2 regions of the Oxalicibacterium sp. genome follow, and region 1 is predicted to be linked to the other one. Evidence: predicted binding sites of a transcription regulator. Region 1 holds the regulator's gene; the other holds the start of a gene.
The links. The regulator LexA, encoded in region 1, represses DNA repair genes until DNA is damaged. The targets are predictions, from matches to a motif close to ACTGTATNNNNATACAGT.
Positions count from the first base shown of each region.

Region 1 (5,177 bases):
AGCGCTTCCGCGATGTCGAAGTTAGTGACGGAACCGAACAGGCGGCCATCCACACCGGCTTTCTGGCCGATCTGGATCGATTGACCGGACAGCTTCTCGCCTTGCGCTTGTGCAGCAGCCAGTTTTTCTGCAGCGATCTTTTCCAGCTCGGCGCGCTTGACTTCGAACTCTGCCAGCGCAGCTGCCGTTGCACGGCGTGCCTTGCGTTGCGGGATCAGGAAGTTGCGTGCGTAACCGTCCTTGACTTTGACGACTTCGCCCAGGTTGCCGAGATTAACGACTTTTTCCAACAGAATGACTTGCATGTTTTTTCTCCTGATTCAGTCGTTGATTAGGCGTTGTGCAGATCGGTGTACGGCAGCAGCGCGAGGAAACGTGCGCGCTTGATCGCCGTATCCACTTGGCGCTGGTAGATTGCCTTGGTGCCGGTCAGGCGTGCCGGCATGATCTTGCCGTTTTCCTGAACGAAATCCTTCAGCGTGTCGATGTCTTTGTAATCGACCTGCTCGACGCCTGCAGCGGTGAAGCGGCAGAACTTCTTGCGTTTGAACAGCGGGTTCTGCTGTTTGCGTTTTTCTTTCAGTTTGTTCTTGTCGAATTTTTTACCGAATGCCATTTTTGGCTCCTGTATCTAAATGTGTTTTTCGAAATCTGTGAGATGGAAAACAAGGCTTTTGCCGTTGCGTCCCTTGCGTGCCAGAAAACCTGTGAATCTGAATGTCCCGCCCAGTTCGGCCTGGTTGAATCTGCCCGAAATCTCGCCCGCGGCAATCGCGGCAACTTCAAACTCGACCAACCTGGGGGTTCCCGCTTCAATTTGCTGCGAACTGTGCAGCAATCTTGCTTCCACTATCGGTACGCCTGCCGGCGTGTAACGCAGAATTTCGCGCTCGGCGATGGTGGCAACAAATTGAAACTGGTTCACGAAACGGCTTCAAAAACCTGATTCACACTCCCGGTACGCCAGGACTTAGGCAGCAGGCGCCTCGTTGCGATGGCTCTTGGCAGCGTCTTCCTTCTGCACGGCCTTCATCATCGGCGAAGGTGCGGTTTCGGCCTTCTTCATCTTCACGGTCAGATGACGCAGAACGGCATCGTTGAACTTGAAGCCGGTTTCGATTTCAGCCAGCGTTTCGCTGTCACATTCGATGTTCAGGCAGACGTAGTGTGCTTTCGCCAGTTTCTGGATCATGTAGGCCATTTGACGACGACCCCAGTCTTCCACGCGATGGATAACGCCGCCGCGTGCAGTGACGATACCCTTGTAGCGCTCGATCATTGCAGGCACTTGCTCGCTCTGATCGGGATGCACGATGAATACGATTTCATAGTGACGCATGTAAGCTCCTTATGGACTTGATTAAACGCCCACCCCGGCGTCAGACGAGTGTGGGAAGAGGAAAAGCCCGCAACTATACCGCGAATCCGGCGAAAATTCAATTCATTCAAGCATTTAGGGCCATGCCCACTGCCGTTTCGGCCACATGCGACGAGGCGCCTGGCACATGGCGCTTGCATTGATGCAAATACTGTATAAAATCCCATACTGTCTGCATTCACAGCACAAGCCGCCATGATCAAGCTTACCGCCCGCCAGGAACAAATCCTCAACCTGATTCGCGACGCGATCGAAAACACCGGTTTTCCGCCCACGCGCGCGGAAATCGCCGCCGAACTTGGTTTCCGTTCTGCCAACGCGGCGGAAGAACATCTGCAGGCACTGGCCCGCAAGGGCGCGATCGAAATCTCGCCCGGCACCTCGCGCGGCATCCGTTTGCGCGACAGCGGATCGAACGAACGCGAGGCGCCGTCGCAGATGGCACTGCCGCATCCTGCACTGATGCAGTTGAGCCTGCCGCTGGTCGGCCGCGTCGCCGCCGGTTCCCCCATTCTGGCGCAGGAACACGTGGAACAGACGTACAACGTCGATCCGTCGATGTTCCCGGTCAAGCCGGACTACCTGCTGAAAGTGCGCGGCATGTCGATGCGCGACGTCGGCATCCTGGATGGCGACCTGCTGGCAGTGAAGAAAACCGATCAGGCGCGCAACGGCCAGATCGTGGTCGCCCGCATCGGCGACGACGTAACGGTCAAGCGCTATCGCAAGACCGGTTCGGCGATCGAACTGCTGCCGGAAAATCCGGACTTCAAGGTCATTCGTGTCGGCGATGGCGACGATTTCGCACTGGAAGGATTGGCGGTGGGTCTGGTGCGCTCCTGGCACTAAATCGCCGAAGCATTCGCTGAAATCTTCGTTGGCGCAGCCACCGATACGCTGCGCCAGCATCAATCCAGCCGGCGCCGCCTTTCGATGATCTGGCGCGCAATGCCGCGCAGGATGTTGACCTCTTCCGTCTCCAGCTGCGTACGCGCGAACAGGCGTTTCAGGCGCGGCATCAGTTTCTTCGGATTCTGCGGATCGAGGAAGTCGATCTCCATCAGTGCCTGCTCCAGATGCGCAAACATGCCTTCGACCTGCTCTGCGCTCGCCGGCTCACCCTGGAAGCCGATACCGGCTTCCGTCAGATTCTCTCCCGATGCAGCCATGCGGCATTCGTAAGCCAGCAATTGCACCGCCTGTGCCAGATTCAACGAAGCGTATTCAGGGTTGGCCGGAATGTTGATCAGCGCATTGCACTTCTCGACGATTTCGTTCGGCAGACCGTAGCGCTCGTTACCGAACACCAGCGCCACCGGCGCCTCGATAGCCGACATCGTTGCAGATGCCGTACGAGGCGACAGGATGGGGGGCGAATATTCGCGCAGCCGCGCCGATAGCGCCGCAGCAAAATGCACCCCCTGCAAGGCCTCGTCGATCGACGTAACGACGCGCGCGGCATTCAGCACATCCAGCGCACCGCTGGCAAAGGCAATGGCTTCCTCGTTTTGTGCAAATGCCATGTCGCGCGGATTGACCAGCACCATCTCGGCAAATCCCATCGTCTTCATCGCGCGCGCGGCGGCGCCGATATTGCCCGGATGGCTGGTTTCCACCAGCACGAAGCGCAGGCGTTTGAAAAGAGGCGTGTCGGTTTGCGGCTGGTTCATTTAAAATAGCGGCATTGCGCGGCAATCCGGCTGGAACGATGGCCTTGTGCGATTTTTCGCACACTCGACCAGCCCTTTATGCCGCATCGCTCATTAATTCGAATCGGGTAGCGCGTTCGTACAGGCGAAGCGCCGCCATTTTAACGGAATCCCTATGCACCCCATGCTCAATACGGCGGTTAAGGCCGCGCGTCGCGCCGCCGCCGTCATCAACCGCGCCTCCTTCGACCTGGATCGCGTGAAGGTCACCGACAAGGGACACAACGACTTCGTCACCGAAGTCGATCGCGCCGCCGAACAGGCGATTGTCGAGATTCTGTTGAACGCGTACCCCGATCATGCCGTGCTCGCCGAAGAATCCGGCGCATCGGCCAACCTGCACGACGAATCCGAAAATGTCTGGATCATCGATCCGCTCGACGGCACCACCAACTTCATCCACGGCTTTCCGCAATACTGCGTATCGATCGCACTGCAACAGAAAGGCCAGATCACGCAGGCCGTCGTCTACGATCCGACACGCAACGACCTCTTCACCGCAAGCAAGGGCGGCGGTGCCTTCCTGAACGAGAAGCGCATCCGCGTCTCCAAGCGCGACAAACTGTCCGAAGCATTGCTCGGCACCGGCTTCCCGTTCCGCGACATGCGTCGCCTCGACGAATACATCGAGATGTTCAAGGCCATCATCAAGAATTCCGCCGGCCTGCGCCGCCCCGGTTCGGCTGCACTGGATCTGGCCTACGTGGCGGCCGGCCGTTTCGACGGCTTCTTCGAAAAAGGCCTGAAGCCGTGGGACATCGCCGCAGGTTCGCTGCTGGTTACCGAAGCGGGCGGTATCATGGGCGATTTCACCGGCGAATCCGACTATCTGTACAAGGGCGACATCATTGCCGGTTCGCCAAAAATCTTCGCGCAGATGGTTTCCCTGCTCGCTCCATACAAATAAACATCGCAAATAGCGGCGCTGCGCAGGCAGCGCTGCTATACTGCAGCCACGCGGCATCGCACCAGTCCTCTGCCGCCGTCCATAACGACGCTCCCAACACCGAATCCGTTTGCCTGCGACTGGCGCCACGCGGCGACAGGCCGATCACTTTTTTCATCGAGTTTCACATGTCATTTTCCGACCTCGGCCTGGCCGAAGGCATTGTTCGTGCCGTGACCGAACAAGGTTACAACGCTCCCACTCCCATTCAGGCGCAGGCGATCCCCGCCGTGCTGACCGGCGGCGACTTGCTGGCCGGCGCACAGACCGGCACCGGCAAGACCGCCGGCTTCACGCTGCCCGTACTGCATCGTCTCGCAACCAGCGGCACGCCGCATAAGACACGCACGTCGCCACGCGCCATCCGCGCGCTGGTGCTGACGCCGACCCGCGAACTCGCCGCACAGGTCGAGGAAAGCGTGCGCGCCTACGGCAAGTACACGAACCTGTCGTCGGCCGTCATCTTCGGTGGCGTCGGCATCAATCCGCAGATCAAGCTGCTGCAGCACGGCGTGGATATTCTCGTCGCGACACCGGGCCGCCTGCTGGATCACATGCAGCAAGGTACGGTCAATCTGGATAACATCGAAATCCTGGTGCTGGACGAAGCCGACCGCATGCTGGACATGGGCTTCATCCGCGACATTCGCAAGGTGCTCGCCGCCTTGCCGCCCAAGCGCCAGAATCTGCTGTTTTCCGCCACCTTCTCCGACGAGATCAAGGCATTGGCGAACGGCCTGCTGAACAATCCGGCGACGATTGAAGTCGCGCGGCTGAATTCCACCGTCGAAATCATCGAGCAGAAGATCCACCCGGTCGATCGCGACCGCAAGCATCCGCTGCTCGCACATCTGATCAAGAGCCGCAGTTGGTCGCAGGTACTGGTCTTTACGCGCACCAAGCACGGCGCCAACCGTCTGGTCGAACAGCTCGGCAAGGACGGCATTTCCGGCATGGCGATCCACGGCAACAAGAGCCAGTCTGCGCGCACCAAGGCGCTCGCCGAATTCAAGGACGGCAAACTACAGGTACTGGTCGCTACCGACATCGCCGCGCGCGGCATCGACATCGACCAGTTACCGCACGTCGTCAACTACGATCTGCCGAACGTGCCGGAGGATTATGTCCACCGCATCGGCCGCAC
Region 1 covers NZ_JBMQZD010000001.1:401,706-406,882, forward strand. The annotation lists gene rplI (50S ribosomal protein L9) at 1-305, opposite strand, end outside; gene rpsR (30S ribosomal protein S18) at 332-616, opposite strand; gene priB (primosomal replication protein N) at 632-925, opposite strand; gene rpsF (30S ribosomal protein S6) at 971-1,339, opposite strand; gene lexA (transcriptional repressor LexA) at 1,574-2,227, shown strand; gene ACO1VH_RS02050 (RNA methyltransferase) at 2,287-3,048, opposite strand; gene ACO1VH_RS02055 (inositol monophosphatase family protein) at 3,203-3,994, shown strand; gene ACO1VH_RS02060 (DEAD/DEAH box helicase) at 4,162-5,177, shown strand, end outside.

Region 2 (5,177 bases), on a different contig from region 1:
GCACAGCATCGAATACCTGTGGGCCTTCCGCATGCTGCAGGGGCTGGCTGCCGGCGCCGGCGTCGTGATCGGCCGCGCCATCATCCGCGATCTCTACGAAGGTGCGGCGGCGGAAAAGTTGCTGTCGATGGTGACGATGATCTTCTCGATCGCACCGGCCATTGCGCCCATCATCGGCGGCTGGGTCGTCAAGCATATGGACTGGCGCGCGATCTTTCTCGGCCTGTTCATCTATGCGGCGCTGCTGCTGTTCTATTGCTATCGCCGACTGCCGGAATCGCTGTCGCCCGCACATCGGCATCCGTTCAATCCATCCTTCCTGTTCCACAGCTACAGGCGCGTATTCCGCTCGCCGCTGTTCCACCTGAAGGCAGGCACCATTGCGTTCAACTTCGCGGGCATGTTTCTGTATGTGGCAGCCGCGCCGGTCTTTCTCGTCGAACACCTGAAACTGGGGCCGGACCAGTTCGGCTGGCAGTTCATCCCTACTGTGGGCGGCATCTTCTGCGGTGCGCTCACTGCCAATCGCATGGCGGGCCGGCTGCCGGTCGCGCGGCAGGTAGCCATCGGCTTCGGCCTGCTGCTCGGCGCGGCGATCTTCAATGTCGTCTATCACGCGCTCTTTGCGCCGGCGCTGCCGTGGTCGGTCGGCACGCTGTTCTTCTACACCTTCGGCATGTCGATGGTGGCACCCGGCGTCACGCTGCTGGTGCTGGACCTGTTTCCCAATATCCGCGGCACCGTCGCGGCCTGCCAATCCTTCCTGCAGACGATGCTCGCTGCGCTGGTGGCGGGCGTGATTGCACCGACGCTGTCGCATTCGCCGATCATGCTGGCATGCGGCCAGCTCGGCTGCACGCTAATCGCGCTATGCCTGTGGCAAGGCGGCGCCGCCTATCGCCAGTATTTGCATGCGCGCGACAATCCGAACGCGTGGGAAACTATCGAATAAGCATCGAACAGGTATCGAATAAATATCGGATGGGCATCAGGCAAGCATCGAATGAATCATCCTCGCTTGGGCAGTAATGACGCCACCATCATTTTTTGTTAACGTGCAGCCGTTCTCACCGCATCGGAGAAACGCATGATTCACGATTTCGCTTCCGCGTCCCAAGCCACACTACGCTTCCTTCGTGGCCGCTTCGGCCTCGACTTGTGGATGGTCACGCGCACCGAGGGAGAAGACTGGATCGTGCTGGCCGTCGAAGAATCCTGCTACGGTACGCAGCCCGGTTCCGTATTCCGCTGGTCCGATTCCTTCTGCTCGCGCATGGTGCAGGGCTGCGGCCCGCGCGTCGCACCGCGTGCGCAGGAAGTGGAAGCGTATGCGACAGCACCGATTGCGTCGCAACTGAAGATCGGCGCCTATGTCGGCGTTCCCATCATGCGGCAGGATGGTTCGTTGTTCGGCACGTTGTGCGCGGTCGATCCGCAACCCCAATCCGACAGCATCCGCGAAGGCCAGGAAACGATCGAACTGCTGGCCGATCTGCTCAGCAGTCTGCTGCATGCGGAACTGTCGGCTGCCGACAGCCTGCGGCGCGCCGAACGTGCGGAAGCCGAAGCGGCATCCGACGGATTGACGACGCTGTACAACCGGCGCGGCTGGGAACAATTGATTGCGCATGAAGAAGAACGCTGCCGCCGCTACGGCAATCCGGCCTGTGTCATCTCGATCGATCTCGACGACCTCAAATTCATCAACGACACGCAGGGCCATGCAGCCGGCGACCGTCTGCTGCAGGGTGCAGCGCAGGCGATGCGCATGGCGGCACGCAGCCACGACGTAGTGGCGCGTCTCGGCGGCGACGAATTCGCCATCCTGGCCGTCGAATGCGATCTGCTCGCCGCCGAAGCCCTGATCGACCGGCTGCGCCAGCAGTTGCAGCAAAACGGCATCGCCGCCTCCATCGGCCATGCCGCACGCCATCCGCAACATGGTCTGCATGCCGCCTGCGAACAAGCCGATGCCAATATGTATGCCGAGAAGAAACGCCGCAAGAGCGGTAACCCCGCTGCCATATTGCAGCAAGGTATTGCCGGTTAAACTTTTCGCCATCCCCTGTTGTCTGCCTTCTGTCGGCACTGCGCCGCCATCAGGAGGAAACCCATGCCAAAACCCCGCACCGGCCAGGCTCCACCCAAACTGGATCGCGAGCAGTTTCACGAACGCTTCGCCGCTTCGTTCATCGATCCGACCTTCGATACAGTACGCAACGACATCGCACGCGTAGAGCAGATCGCGTGGGACAACTACCGGCAATCGCATAAAGCGCCATTGACCGAGAAAGCCGGCCCCGGTTTCGCCGATCCCGATTACGATCTCTCCATCGAATGGCGCGCCACGCGCGACAGGCTGATAGCCGCAGAAGCAAAACAGAAAGATCCGGCCACGCCGTCGCGCGTGCTGGTGATCTGTGGTGCCGCGCGCAACGACGGCAGTTGCCCCGGCGAGATGTCGAAGACGTTCCGTCTGACGCAGCTGGCGCAGCACGAATTGCAGGGCATCGGCATCGAGGTCGATCTGCTCGACCTGAGTCTGCTGATCTCCGACTACGACCGCCACATCCATCCGTGCAAGGGATGCGTATCCACCGCGATGCCGTTGTGCCATTGGCCGTGCAGCTGCTATCCGAATCACGGCCTGCACCAGACAAATGACTGGATGGCGGAAATCTACGAGAAGTGGGTCGCCGCGCATGCGGTGCTAATCGTCACGCCGGTGCACTGGTATCAAGCGCCAAGCGTGCTGAAGCTGATGATGGACAGGCTGGTCTGCGCCGACGGCGGCAATCCTGATCCCACGCTGACCTCCGGCAAGGATGCCGAGATGGCGAAGGCCGTCGAGCTGGCCGGCTGGCCGTATCCCAAGCATCTAGCCGGCCGCGCCTACGGCGTCGTCGTGCATGGCGACGTCGCCGGCATCGAGGGCGTGCGGCGCGCGCTGTGCGACTGGCTGGACTGGATGGGCCTGATCGACGCCGGCTTCACCGCACGGCTCGATCGCTTCATCGGTTATTACGAATCGTATGCGGAAAGCCATGCAGCACTGGATCGCGATACGGCGGTGCAGGAAGAAGTGAAAAACGTCGCCCGTGCCGTCGCTGCCGCCGTCGGCGAACTGCGCGCGGGATGCTTGTCGAAACCCGATGCGCACTTGCACGATCCGAGGCCGAAGTAATCGGAAGCGCACTATCCGCTGTCACCGCCGCATCAATACGGGAAAATCGCATTCTGCTGACGACATGCCAAGGCTCCGGGCCACTTGTTTCCCGGATGACAATTCGAGCAAATCGCATATCTCTCCATGCCAAATAACTGTATATTCATACAGTATATTGATACGACCGAAAAAATCCTTCGTTCGGCCATATGGAGAGTTATGCCCCCGTTGTCCTCATTGCCTGCTTCCCGAATCCCGTTGCCGGACGCCGTATGGCGCGGCGACCAGATGGGATCATGCCGCCTGCAGACGATTCCATCCGGCTATGCCGCGCTGGATAAGGAACTGCCGGGCGGCGGCTGGCCGCCTTCCGCGCTGACGGAATTGCTGCTTGCCGGAGCCGGCGCGGGGGAATGGCGTTTGCTCGCGCCGGCACTCTCCACGCTGACCCGGTCCGGCAAGACGCTCATCCTGCTGGCGCCGCCCTGCATTCCCCATGCCGGCGCGCTGCATGACCTCGGCATCCGGACGGACAACATTCTGCTGGTCGATGCGGACAAGGCGACCGACCGCGTCTGGGCTGCCGAGCAGGCATTGAAAAACGCCAGCTTCGGCGCACTGCTCTGCTGGTTTCCGCAAGTACGCACCGAACACCTGCGACGGTTGCAACTGGCCGCAGCCGCCTGCGAGGGGCTGACCTTTATTTTCCGTTCTCCGATCGCGCAGGAACAATCGTCCCCCGCTCCCTTGCGGCTGGCCTGTCAGCCTGCGCCGGCAGGCCGCATGTCCGTCGACATCATCAAACGGCGCGGCCCGGTGCATGCCGCTCCACTGATCCTGCCCCTGTCCGTGCCGCGCACGCTGCAAAAGCCGCTGGCACGTGTTTCATCTTCATACGGTAACGTTTTCCATGCTGTGGATCGCGCTTCACCTGCCGCAATTGCCGCTCGACGCCCTGCTGCGCTGTCGGTTTAGCCCGGAATCGGGCGAACCCGATCCGCTCATCGGCATGCCGGTCGCGATCTGCGAGCACCGGCACGTCGGCTGGTGCAATCGTCATGCCGAAGAAGCGGGTATTCAGGCGGGCATGTCCGAATCGAATGCGCATGCACTGGCCAGCCGGCTGCAATCCTTGCCACGCAATGAAAATGCAGAAGCCCAAACCCTGCAGGAAGCCGCACTGTGGGCGCTACATTTCACACCGCATGTCGTGCTGTGCGCCGACGGCCTGCTGATCGAAGTATCCGCCAGCCTGCGGCTTTTCCGCGGCGCCTCCGCCATCGCATCGCAATTGCTGACGGGATGTTCCGAACTCGGGCTGCATGCGCGCCTGGCCACGGCTTCCACGGCGACCGGCGCATGGCTGCGCGCGCAATGCACAGTGCTGGACGACATCTTCGCCGCCGATATCGCGCAGGCGCTCGATCCGCTTCCGGTTTGCGTGCTGGCCTCCGCGCAACCGTATCTGGAAACCCTCGAAGGCATCGGTTGCCATACCGTCGGACAGCTGCGCCGTCTGCCGCGCACCGGCCTGACGCGGCGCTTCGGCCGCGAAATCCTGCGCGAACTGGATCGCGCCTACGGCGACGAAGCGGAAGCGCATCGATGGTTCGTTCCGCCCGAAAAATTCGATGCCCGGCTCGAATTGCCGGCACGCGTGGAAAACACGGAAGCCCTGCTGTTTGCCGCACGACGCATGCTGCTGCAACTCACCGGCTGGCTGACGGCACGCCATGCCGCCGCCCTCGGCATCACGCTGGAACTGCACCATGAGGCGCAGCGACACCGCGATCATCACTGCACATCGCTTGCGCTCGTGCTCGGCATGCCCAGCCGCGACATCGATCACTTGACGCTGCTGCTGCGCGAACGACTGGCGCAATTGGTCTTGCCGGCACCGGTCATCGAACTGACATTGAAAGCCGACCGCATCGCGCCGCAGGCTGCGCCCAATACCGAACTGTTTCCGACACCCGCATCGGATAGCGAAAACATCGGCCGTCTGATCGAA
Region 2 covers NZ_JBMQZD010000003.1:74,428-79,604, forward strand. The annotation lists gene ACO1VH_RS05500 (multidrug effflux MFS transporter) at 1-952, shown strand, start outside; gene ACO1VH_RS05505 (sensor domain-containing diguanylate cyclase) at 1,088-2,050, shown strand; gene ACO1VH_RS05510 (flavodoxin family protein) at 2,114-3,184, shown strand; gene imuA (translesion DNA synthesis-associated protein ImuA) at 3,425-4,141, shown strand; gene ACO1VH_RS05520 (Y-family DNA polymerase) at 4,077-5,177, shown strand, end outside.
Region 2: imuA (translesion DNA synthesis-associated protein ImuA) is a predicted target of LexA. The motif match lies at 3,321-3,338, and genes of this name have one in related genera.